Regions from separate parts of the Deefgea piscis genome, predicted to be linked through region 2. Evidence: predicted binding sites of a transcription regulator. Region 2 holds the regulator's gene; each other region holds the start of a gene.

Region 1 (3,285 bases), 500 kb from region 2:
GTCCATTTGTTCATCAATCGCATCGGTGGTCATGCAAGTTGAGCATTCTTCGCCGTGTGGGCCAAACAAACCGTCAATCGATGCTGCCAAGGTTTTAACGCGGTCTGCTGCGTTGTGGCCTAAAGCGTCTGGTGTCATTGATGCAGTCCAAGACACACCGTCCAGTGCTGATTCGTATGGAATTTTCGATACAGAGAAACCTGCAGCGATAAAGCCATTGGTATCACGACCATTCATCGGGTTTGCACCTGGCGAGAATGGGGCACCTGAACGACGACCGTCAGGGGTGTTACCAGTTTTTTTGCCGTAAACCACGTTCGAAGTGATGGTCAATACCGATTGAGTTGGCATTGAATCACGGTAGAACACCGGTTGCGCTTTGATTTTTTCCATAAACGCAGTCGACAACCAAACAGCGATATCATCAGCGCGATCATCGTTGTTACCGTAAGCTGGGTATTCGCCTTCGATTACATAATCCACGGCTAAACCAGCTTCGTTACGTTTGATATGCACTTTAGCGTGTTTCACTGCTGACAATGAGTCAGCTGCTACGGATAGACCCGCGATACCGCAAGCCATTGTGCGCAAGATGTCACGATCATGCAGGGCCATTTCAATACGCTCGTAAGCATATTTGTCGTGCATGTAATGGATTGAGTTCAGCGCAGTCACATAAGTTTTTGCCAACCAATCGAGCATTACATCGTATTTGCTCATCAATTCGTCGTATTCAAGTACGTCGCCAGTAATTGGGGTGAAGCCTTTAGCCACCACTTTACCGGTTTTTTCGTCCACGCCGCCGTTGATCGCGTACAACATGGCTTTAGCCAAGTTCACACGAGCGCCAAAGAATTGCATTTGCTTACCAACGCGCATCGCTGAAACGCAGCAGGCAATCGCGTAATCGTCGCCCCATTTTGGTTTCATCAAATCGTCGTTTTCGTATTGGATCGCAGACGTGTCGATCGATACTTTCGCGCAGAATTCTTTAAAGCCTTGTGGGAAGGCAGTTGACCACAATACGGTCAAGTTAGGTTCTGGTGCTGGGCCAAGGTTGTACAGTGTGTTCAATACACGGAAGCTGGTTTTGCTAACCAAAGTGCGGCCATCTTCACCAGTACCACCGATTGATTCAGTCACCCAAGTTGGGTCGCCAGAGAATAGATCATCGTATTCTGGGGTGCGCAAGAAACGCACGATACGCAATTTCATCACCAGATGGTCGATCAATTCTTGCGCTTGAGCTTCAGTCAATGTGCCTTCAGCAAGATCGCGCTCGAAGTAAACGTCAAGGAAGGTCGAGATACGACCGATCGACATTGCAGCGCCATTTTGCTCTTTTACTGCAGCCAAGTAGCCGAAGTACAACCTTTGCACCGCTTCTTGAGCTGTGTTGGCTGGCTGAGCGATATCAAAGCCATATTTCTTGGCCATGATTTTGAGTTCGTTCAGTGCTTTGATTTGTTCTGATAATTCTTCACGCAAGCGAACAACGCTTTCAGTGAATGGAACGTTGTCGAGTTCAGTTTTTTCGCGTTTTTTGTCGGCAATCAAGAAATCAACACCGTACAAAGCTACACGGCGATAGTCACCAATAATACGGCCACGGCCATAGGCGTCTGGCAAACCAGTAATCACGCCCGAGCTACGGCAAGCCATGATTTCTGGTGTGTAAACGTCAAATACCGCGTTGTTGTGGTCTTTACGATATTTAGTAAAGATCTCTTTGATTTCTGGGTTCATTTCAAAATGGTAAGCCTTGAGGCCGTTTTCAACCATTTTCAAGCCGCCATTTGGCATAATAGCGCGGCGTAAAGGCGCATCAGTTTGCAAACCAACGATGGTTTCCAAATCTTTATTGATGTAACCAGCGCCGTGGGCGGTGATGGTTGAACCAAATTGTGCAGAAACTTCGAGCACACCGCGTTTGCGCTCTTCTTTGAGCAAGACTGATAGTTCAGTCCACAATTGAGTCGTGCGTTCAGTCGGGCCGGCTAGGAAAGAATCATCACCCACATATGGTGTGTAGTTCGCTTGGATAAATTCACGAACCAATACTTTATTCTGCCATTCGCCAGCGCTAAAACCGCGCCAAGCTGTCAATTGCAAGTTGTCTTGAGGTGCATTCATTTGGGTGAGACTCCTTTGTGGCGATGTCTGTTGGACCATCTTTAAGCCGAATTTTCAGTTGCTAACTGAAAAGAATGTCGCTGTTGCCAGATAGGGCAAACAGCAGCAAGTTTTATTAAGGCATCGTAACAATAATGCAATTTCAAAAATTGATTTAGATCAGTTTTAAAAATATGTTATTGAATATTTTCAACTACATAAGACAATGACTTTATTGTTGCGACGCAGTAAAGTTTGCATTGCAAACCTCACTTTCATGACAATATCTTATGCCTTTGAGGCGCCGAATGGAATGTAAAAATTGGCAAAATGGACTGATGGGTGATGTAAAAATTTGACGTAGGTCAAGTTTAAAAGATAAACAAGACGTAGAAATTTTTTGAAAAAATGCTTAGAAATTTTATGGGTGGTATGTCTCGCTAGCGCATTATTTATATGTACTAGCGAGGTATACCTAGAAGCGTGGTTCGGCCGACTGTGGACCAAGCCAGTTACGCAAATCATTCAGTAATTCATCGCGCAAAATGACTCGCCACGCATGGCCTAGCGTCATTTGACATTGCGCGTTGCTATTTTGGTAGTCAACCTCGACCGCGCAGCCGTGATCGGCCGCATGCGGTTGCAAAATTTGCTTGAGCTTGTCGGCGTCGCCTTGTTGCCCCAAATTGATTTTGAGTGCACGCGCAAAGTGGCTACGCGCCTCAGCTAAGTCAAATACCCGATCGGCAATAATCCGTTGCCCGCCCGAAAAACGATCTTCCGACACCTTCGCTTCGATGACTAATAAAGTGTCTTCTTTGAGCTTGGTGCGATTGGCTTCAAACGACTCGGAATACAACGTGAGTTCCACTTTGGCATGGCCATCATCGAGTTGCAAAAAACACATCCGGCCGCGATCGCCATTTTTAATTCGCATGCCAGCCACAATCCCAGCAATAAATTGCGGCTCGCGCTGGTTATTGAGTCGATCGAGTCGGGTGCGAATCAAGCCTTTAATCGGTCTGGCGTGCGCATCAAATGGGTGGCCAGAAAGATAAAATCCGAGTGCTGATTTTTCTTCTGCCAGTTTGATTTTGTCGTCCCACAGCGGCGCATCAAGGTGTTCGATTTGCGGTGCGGCAGCGGGTTCTAGCATGTCGAACAAGCTAATCT
Region 2 (3,285 bases):
CGCGGCGCAGCGCATCATCCCGATTCATAGTTAGGCCACGCTCAATCGGAAATTCGTTTACTGCTAGCTTGGCGTAATATTCTTCTAAAGTTTTTACATTTTGGTAGTAGTTCGCGCCAACCTTACCAATCGAAGACACGCCAAATGCCAGCAAATCACAATCGGCATGCGTTGAATATCCTTGGAAATTTCGTTGCAAGCGACCACGACGCTGCGCAACCGCCAGATCATCATTGGGTAGCGCAAAGTGATCCATGCCAATTAAGACATAACCGGCCTGAGTTAATTGCTCGATTGAATTTTGTAAAATATCGAGCTTCACTTCTGCAGACGGCAACTCATCCGCATTAATTCGGCGCTGCGGCATAAAGCGCTCAGGCAAATGCGCGTAGTTATATAGCGCAATACGATCTGGCTTGAGCAACAGCACGCGATCAATCGTTTCTGCTAGCGACTCCGCAGTTTGTTTTGGCAAACCATAAATCAAATCAACGCTGACTGAGCGAAAGCCATGCATTCTAGCCGCTTCAATCACCGTGCGAGTTTCTTCCTCTGACTGCACGCGATTCACCGCAATCTGCACCTCGGGATTAAAATCTTGAATACCCACACTCATTCGGTTAAAGCCCAATTGAGCCAAATGCTTAATTGTCTCTTCACCGACTTTACGAGGGTCAATTTCAATGGAATATTCGCCAGTTTCTAATAAAGTGAAATGGGCATTAACCACATCCATCAAACGCTGCAGCTGGGCATGCGACAAAAAGGTCGGCGTGCCGCCACCTAAGTGCAATTGACTCACTTTAGGTCGATTCGGCAACAAATCACCGTACATCTTTATCTCTTGCGTGAGATAATCGAGATATTCATCGGCTTTAGACTGATCTTTAGTAATAATTTTATTACAACCGCAGTAGTAACATATCGTATTACAGAACGGCAAATGGAAGTACAATGACAAAGGCATCGACAAGGCGCCAGGCATGCGCTGACTTAAGCAGGCCGAATGCGCCTCTTGGCTAAGACCAGCGACAAATCGATCCGCAGTTGGGTAGGAGGTATATCGAGGGCCTTTGCCATCGTAACGCACAATTAACTCACGATCGAAATCAATAGCTGGCGCAGTAATGTTTATTTTTTTCGAGATCATGATCTTTCCCAGTAACTTTGCTTTGGTCGCAGGATAAGATGGACCTGCAGAATAAAGTTTGATCTAAATCAGATAAAATATAACATCCCTCTTTATAGATAGCTGGTTTTGCTTTACAACAGCTGCTGAAATTATCATTCAAGCGTACATCGAGCCTTATATGATTCAAAATATTCAAATCCGCGAACTGACACCTCGCCACCTTCGTCAATCATGTTCTAACTGCAGCTTGCGTGAACTTTGCCTCCCTATCGGACTGAACCCCGAAGAAATGCAAGAGCTCGATGCCATTATCACGCAAGCTCGACCGATCAAACGCGGTGAAGCACTTTACCGTGCTGGTGAACCCTTTAAATCGCTCTTTGCCATTCGCGTTGGATTTTTTAAAGCCAGCGTGATTTCTGAAGACGGCCGCGAACAAGTCACCGGCTTTCATATGTCGGGCGAATTAATGGGCATGGACGCGATTAGTTCAGACTTTCATACTTGCGACGCCATCGCACTCGAAGACAGCGAAGTGTGTGAACTGCCCTTTGGTGAGATTGAAGAATTAGCCGGTGATGTGCCACTCTTGCAGCGCCACTTATATAAAGTGATGAGCCGAGAAATCGTTCGCGACCATGGTGTCATGTTGCTATTGGGCAATATGAAGGCAGAAGAACGTCTAGCTGCTTTTTTGCTCAACCTATCGCAACGTTTTGCTATTCGCGGCTACTCTTCTACTAGCTTTCATCTGCGGATGACGCGTGAAGAAATCGGTAGCTACCTCGGACTCAAACTTGAAACCGTTAGCCGAACGCTGTCAAAATTTCAAGATCAAGGCTTTATCAAAGTTCAAAATCGCTTAATTGAAATCATTGATGGTGACAGTTTGAAAAAGCTGTTGAGCAACTGCCAAGGCGAATAATCTCGCACGGGCTGCCCAACCCATAACGGCAGCCCAATGGAGCTACAATGCATTACACCATCGTCGCGCCACAACCCCTACAAGCATTGCTCGCACATCGACTCAAGCATTTCGCCACAATTGACTATCAGTTTTGCGACAAAACCAAATCCCAGCCGGCAATGATCTTTGTCCAAGCCAATCCCCACGCAACGCCCAACACCTTCCAAGCTGATATTGAACTACTGGCCCTACCGGCATTACAAGCACCAGAATACGGCTTTATCTTTGCCGCAGCGGGATCATTAACGGCACTACAAAGCACGGCCCCTTTACTCGATGCACTCGCCCCTATTGCCAATGGATGGCTACATATTGGTGACTTTGGCGCCGCTAGTTTTGCACATCGCGCGTGGCAAACAATAACTGAAAGCGCATCTAAAGAAAGCTCCGCTTTTTGGCAAAAAATCCCAAATCTACCCACGCCTATTCCGCTCAATCAAGCGGAGTTCATTACTGAGCTCGCCAAGCAAATGGGTGAACAGCAACAACAATCCATCGTACTACAACAGCTTGCCAGCGAGTTTCTCAGCCAGCAGCCAGCACACGATTTCCAGCCCTACTCTCCACTACAACGCCAATATTTTGGCCCATGGAGCCAAACCAATACCTCGCCAGCACAGCAATTAGCCAACTTCATTTTGCAAATCCCCACGCAATACACGCCAGCCAATTGAGCACAAAAAAATAGGTATTGCAATACAGCGCTTATTGTATAAAGTCTGCATCGCAATACCTATTTAATCATTCCAACTTTCAGTCAAACACACTCAAACCAAACGCAGCGATTGCTACTTACTTGGCCATCACCCGCTGACGACGGCTTTCAGACAAGACAATCCCTGCCGCTACCGACACATTCAAACTCTCTACCGAACCATACATAGGAATCGATACCAGACTATCACAAAGCTCACGCGTCAAACGGCGCATGCCTTCACCCTCATTACCCAACACCCAAGCAATCGGCCCAGTTTGGCCATAATGGAACAAATCGCACTGACCATCGGCCGCAGTACCCACCACCCAAATGCCACGTTCTTTTAAGTCGCGAATCGTTCGCGCCAAATTAGTCACCATCACATACGGCACGACTTCAGCGGCACCACAAGCCACTTTAGATACTGTCGCCGTTACGCCAACACATTTATCTTTAGGTGCAATCACCGCATGTACGCCCATGGCATCG
Region 3 (3,285 bases), 1.8 Mb from region 2:
CGCACCATGTTCGATCCGCGCTCGACGTTAGCGCAACAAGTCTCTGAGCAATTGGTAAAGCATTTTACTAGCAAGCTATATCACACCGTCATTCCCCGCAATGTGCGTTTGGCCGAAGCGCCGAGTTATGGCCGTCCAATCTTGGCCTACGACAAATCGTCTAAGGGGGCACAAGCCTATTTGCAATTAGCGAACGAAATGCTGGCGCGACATGCCTGCGGTGAAGTTGCGCCGAGTATATGAAATGATCGCTGAGCAAGGTCATGACTGCGTAGCGCCAATTGATTTGCGCTTTGTATTCCCCGGTTTTAGGATAAACACGCATGGTGAGTAAAAAATTTAAAGGTTTAGGACGTGGCTTGGATGCGCTGATGGGCGATCCATCGGTGGGTGACACGCTAAAAACCTTGGCACTTGACGTGTTGCAGCCTGGCAAATATCAGCCTCGTACCGTAATGGATGAAGTGGCGCTGAATGAATTGGCCGACTCAATTCGCTCACAAGGTTTGATGCAACCGGTTTTGGTGCGCGAAATTGATATTGATCGCTACGAAATTATCGCTGGCGAGCGCCGCTGGCGCGCGTGTTTGCTGGCGGGGTTGACTGAAATTCCTGCCTTGGTGCGCGTCATTAGCGATGAAGCCGCACTGGCAATGGCCTTGATCGAGAATATACAACGCGAGAATCTTAATCCGCTTGAAGAGGCGATTGGTATTCAGCGTTTGATCGATGAATTTGGCTTAACACAAGAAGCGGCGGCGCAAGCCGTGGGAAAATCTCGCCCGAGTGTGGCAAATTTATTACGTTTATTGCATTTAACTGAGCCAGTACGGGAAATCCTACTACGCGGCGAAATGGATATGGGGCATGCTCGGGCTTTGCTGCCGCTTGATACCTTGCAACAATTAGAAGTCGCTCGCTTGGTGGTATTAAAAGGCTTGTCGGTTCGCGAGGTTGAGGCGCTAGTCAAAAAAATGCAGCAAGAGCCGATGACAGCCAAGCAACACAAGCCAGATCCTGATGTATTGCGCTTGCAAGAGGAAGTATCGAGCAGGATTGGGGCTCGTGTGGTCATTCAATCGGGCAAGAAGGGGAGTGGTCGGGTCACGATTGAGTATGGTAGTTTAGATCAATTGGATGCGTTGTTGGCGCGCCTGTAAGCCTTGTTGGAACTGTTTGACATTGAATTGACGAATAAAATTCTAAAAAAATGTAGCTCTTTGATTTATTACGTTTTTAGAAAGAAATTGGCGGCTTTTTAAGTTGGATTTTGTTTTGCAAAAAATAAAAATAAATCCACCAAAGTCAACGGTAATAAATTGACGCAAGGCAAATCAACTCCGTATAATCGCGTCGTTTGTCTTACGGTGATGTGATGTACGGGAAGGCACAGATTCGTGGCATCATTCGGTTACAAATCGGATTTACGATGCTCCTTACAATTGCGCTACTTTTGATTGTGGATCAGAAGGCGGCAATTGCAAGTTTTTCTGGTGGATTAATTGCAGTCTTAGGCAGCGTGTTGTATTCGCTGATTGCCTATCGTGCTCGATTAGCTGCCGCAGCTGAATTGTTGCGACGCCACTTTGCAGCAGAAATGGCAAAGCTTTCAGTAACGCTGATTGCGTTCGCAGCGTTCTTTATGTTTTATCGGGATGTCGCTTGGGCTTGGGTATTCGCAGGATACTTAGTTGCAGCTAGCGCCTACTGGTTTGGGCTTTTAATTAAATTTGACGGTAAAAAGTAAATTATGGCACAAGATGCAACTAGTTATATCCAGCACCATTTGACCTTTGCAAAGGCTGATTTATTCGGCGGTTTCCACTTGGATTCTTTCTGGATTTCTTTGGCATTGGGCATGTTGTTTGTCGGCGTATTTGCCTACGTTGCTCGCAGAGCAACACCAGGAGTACCAGGCCGTTTGCAAAACTTTGTTGAGTTGATTGTTGAGATGGTCGACAACCAAATCAAGGATGCTTTCCACGGCAAATCAAAAGTAATTGGTCCATTGTCATTGACGATCTTTTGCTGGGTCTTCTTGATGAATGCAATGGACTTGTTGCCAGTTGATCTCTTGCCAATGTTTGCGCAATGGTATGGTCATACTTTCTACGGTGCCGATCCACATCATGTTTATTTGCGCGTCGTGCCAACGGCTGACGTTAACGTGACGTTTGCGATGTCGTTGACTGTTTTGCTGATGATTATTGGCTTCTCGATCTCTGCTAAAGGTTTGTTTGGCTGGATTAAAGAACTATTTACTGCGCCGTTTCATGCTGAAAGCTTGCCGATGATTATTTTGCTAGCGCCAGCGAATTTCGCGATGCAAATGGTTGAGATGATTGCTAAGCCTGTTTCGTTATCACTACGTCTGTTCGGTAATATGTATGCCGGTGAGTTGATCTTTATCTTGATCGCTTTGCTGCCGTGGTGGGTTAACTGGGTGCTCGGCACGCCATGGGCCATCTTCCATATCTTGGTAATTACGCTACAAGCCTTCGTCTTTATGATGTTGACGATTGTTTACTTGAGCTTGGCTGTAGAAGACCATTGATTTTAAGTCTAGTGGCGTGTATCGGTTGGGTGCACGGCATTAGACTCAGTTTTACCCAACCTCGTAACTTTTGAATCAAACTAGGAGTCTCAAAATGGTTTCACCTGAAGTAATTGCTTCCGTACAAGGCATGACTGTTATCGCTGCTGCGATCATCATTGGTTTGGCTGCTATTGGTACTGCACTTGGTTTTGCTATCCTCGGTGGCAAATTTCTTGAGTCTGCTGCTCGTCAGCCAGAAATGATTCCAGTTTTGCAAACTAAACTGTTTATTATCGCTGGTCTGTTGGATGCGATTTCGATGATTGGCGTTGGTGTGGCTATGCTTTACACCTTCAACAACCCATTCCTGGCTGCTCTGACTGTTGCTGCTCAATAATCTTTTGATCAGCCTTTAAGGAGGACATTCAGCGTGGAATTTAATTCGTCTCTCATAGGTCAGATGATCACTTTTGGTCTCTTGATCCTGTTCACGATGAAGTTCGTTTGGCCTCCGCTGATCAAGATGATGGATGAGCGTGCTAAACGCATTGCAGATGGCTTGGCCTCTGCAGATCGTGCCAAACAAGATCTTGAGAATGCTGAGAAAAAATCAGCGGACAAACTGCGTGAAGCAAAACAAAGCGCAGCTGAGATCATTGCCCAAGCCGAAAAGCGTGCAGCGCAACTTGTCGATGAAGCTAAAGGCAATGCCAAAGTAGAAGGCGAACGCCTGATCGCTGGCGCCCAAG

What was found. Region 2 encodes FNR, which switches genes on or off when oxygen is low (the NO sensors DNR and NnrR bind a similar motif). Its sites were predicted from a motif close to TTGATNNNNATCAA; they were not measured.
Region 1: the regulator FNR is predicted to act here: its motif matches at 2,283-2,296, upstream of pflB (formate C-acetyltransferase).
Region 3: the regulator FNR is predicted to act here: its motif matches at 1,320-1,333, upstream of K4H25_RS02200 (ATP synthase subunit I).

Annotation. Positions count from the first base shown of each region.
Region 1 covers NZ_CP081149.1:2,732,487-2,735,771, reverse strand. The annotation lists gene pflB (formate C-acetyltransferase) at 1-2,133, opposite strand, end outside; gene dnaE (DNA polymerase III subunit alpha) at 2,588-3,285, opposite strand, start outside.
Region 2 covers NZ_CP081149.1:2,232,768-2,236,052, forward strand. The annotation lists gene hemN (oxygen-independent coproporphyrinogen III oxidase) at 1-1,150, opposite strand, end outside; gene fnr (fumarate/nitrate reduction transcriptional regulator Fnr) at 1,311-2,057, shown strand; gene K4H25_RS10355 (hypothetical protein) at 2,105-2,773, shown strand; gene rlmB (23S rRNA (guanosine(2251)-2'-O)-methyltransferase RlmB) at 2,892-3,285, opposite strand, start outside.
Region 3 covers NZ_CP081149.1:454,126-457,410, forward strand. The annotation lists gene K4H25_RS02190 (ParA family protein) at 1-243, shown strand, start outside; gene K4H25_RS02195 (ParB/RepB/Spo0J family partition protein) at 324-1,160, shown strand; gene K4H25_RS02200 (ATP synthase subunit I) at 1,358-1,747, shown strand; gene atpB (F0F1 ATP synthase subunit A) at 1,751-2,554, shown strand; gene atpE (F0F1 ATP synthase subunit C) at 2,649-2,933, shown strand; gene K4H25_RS02215 (F0F1 ATP synthase subunit B) at 2,967-3,285, shown strand, end outside.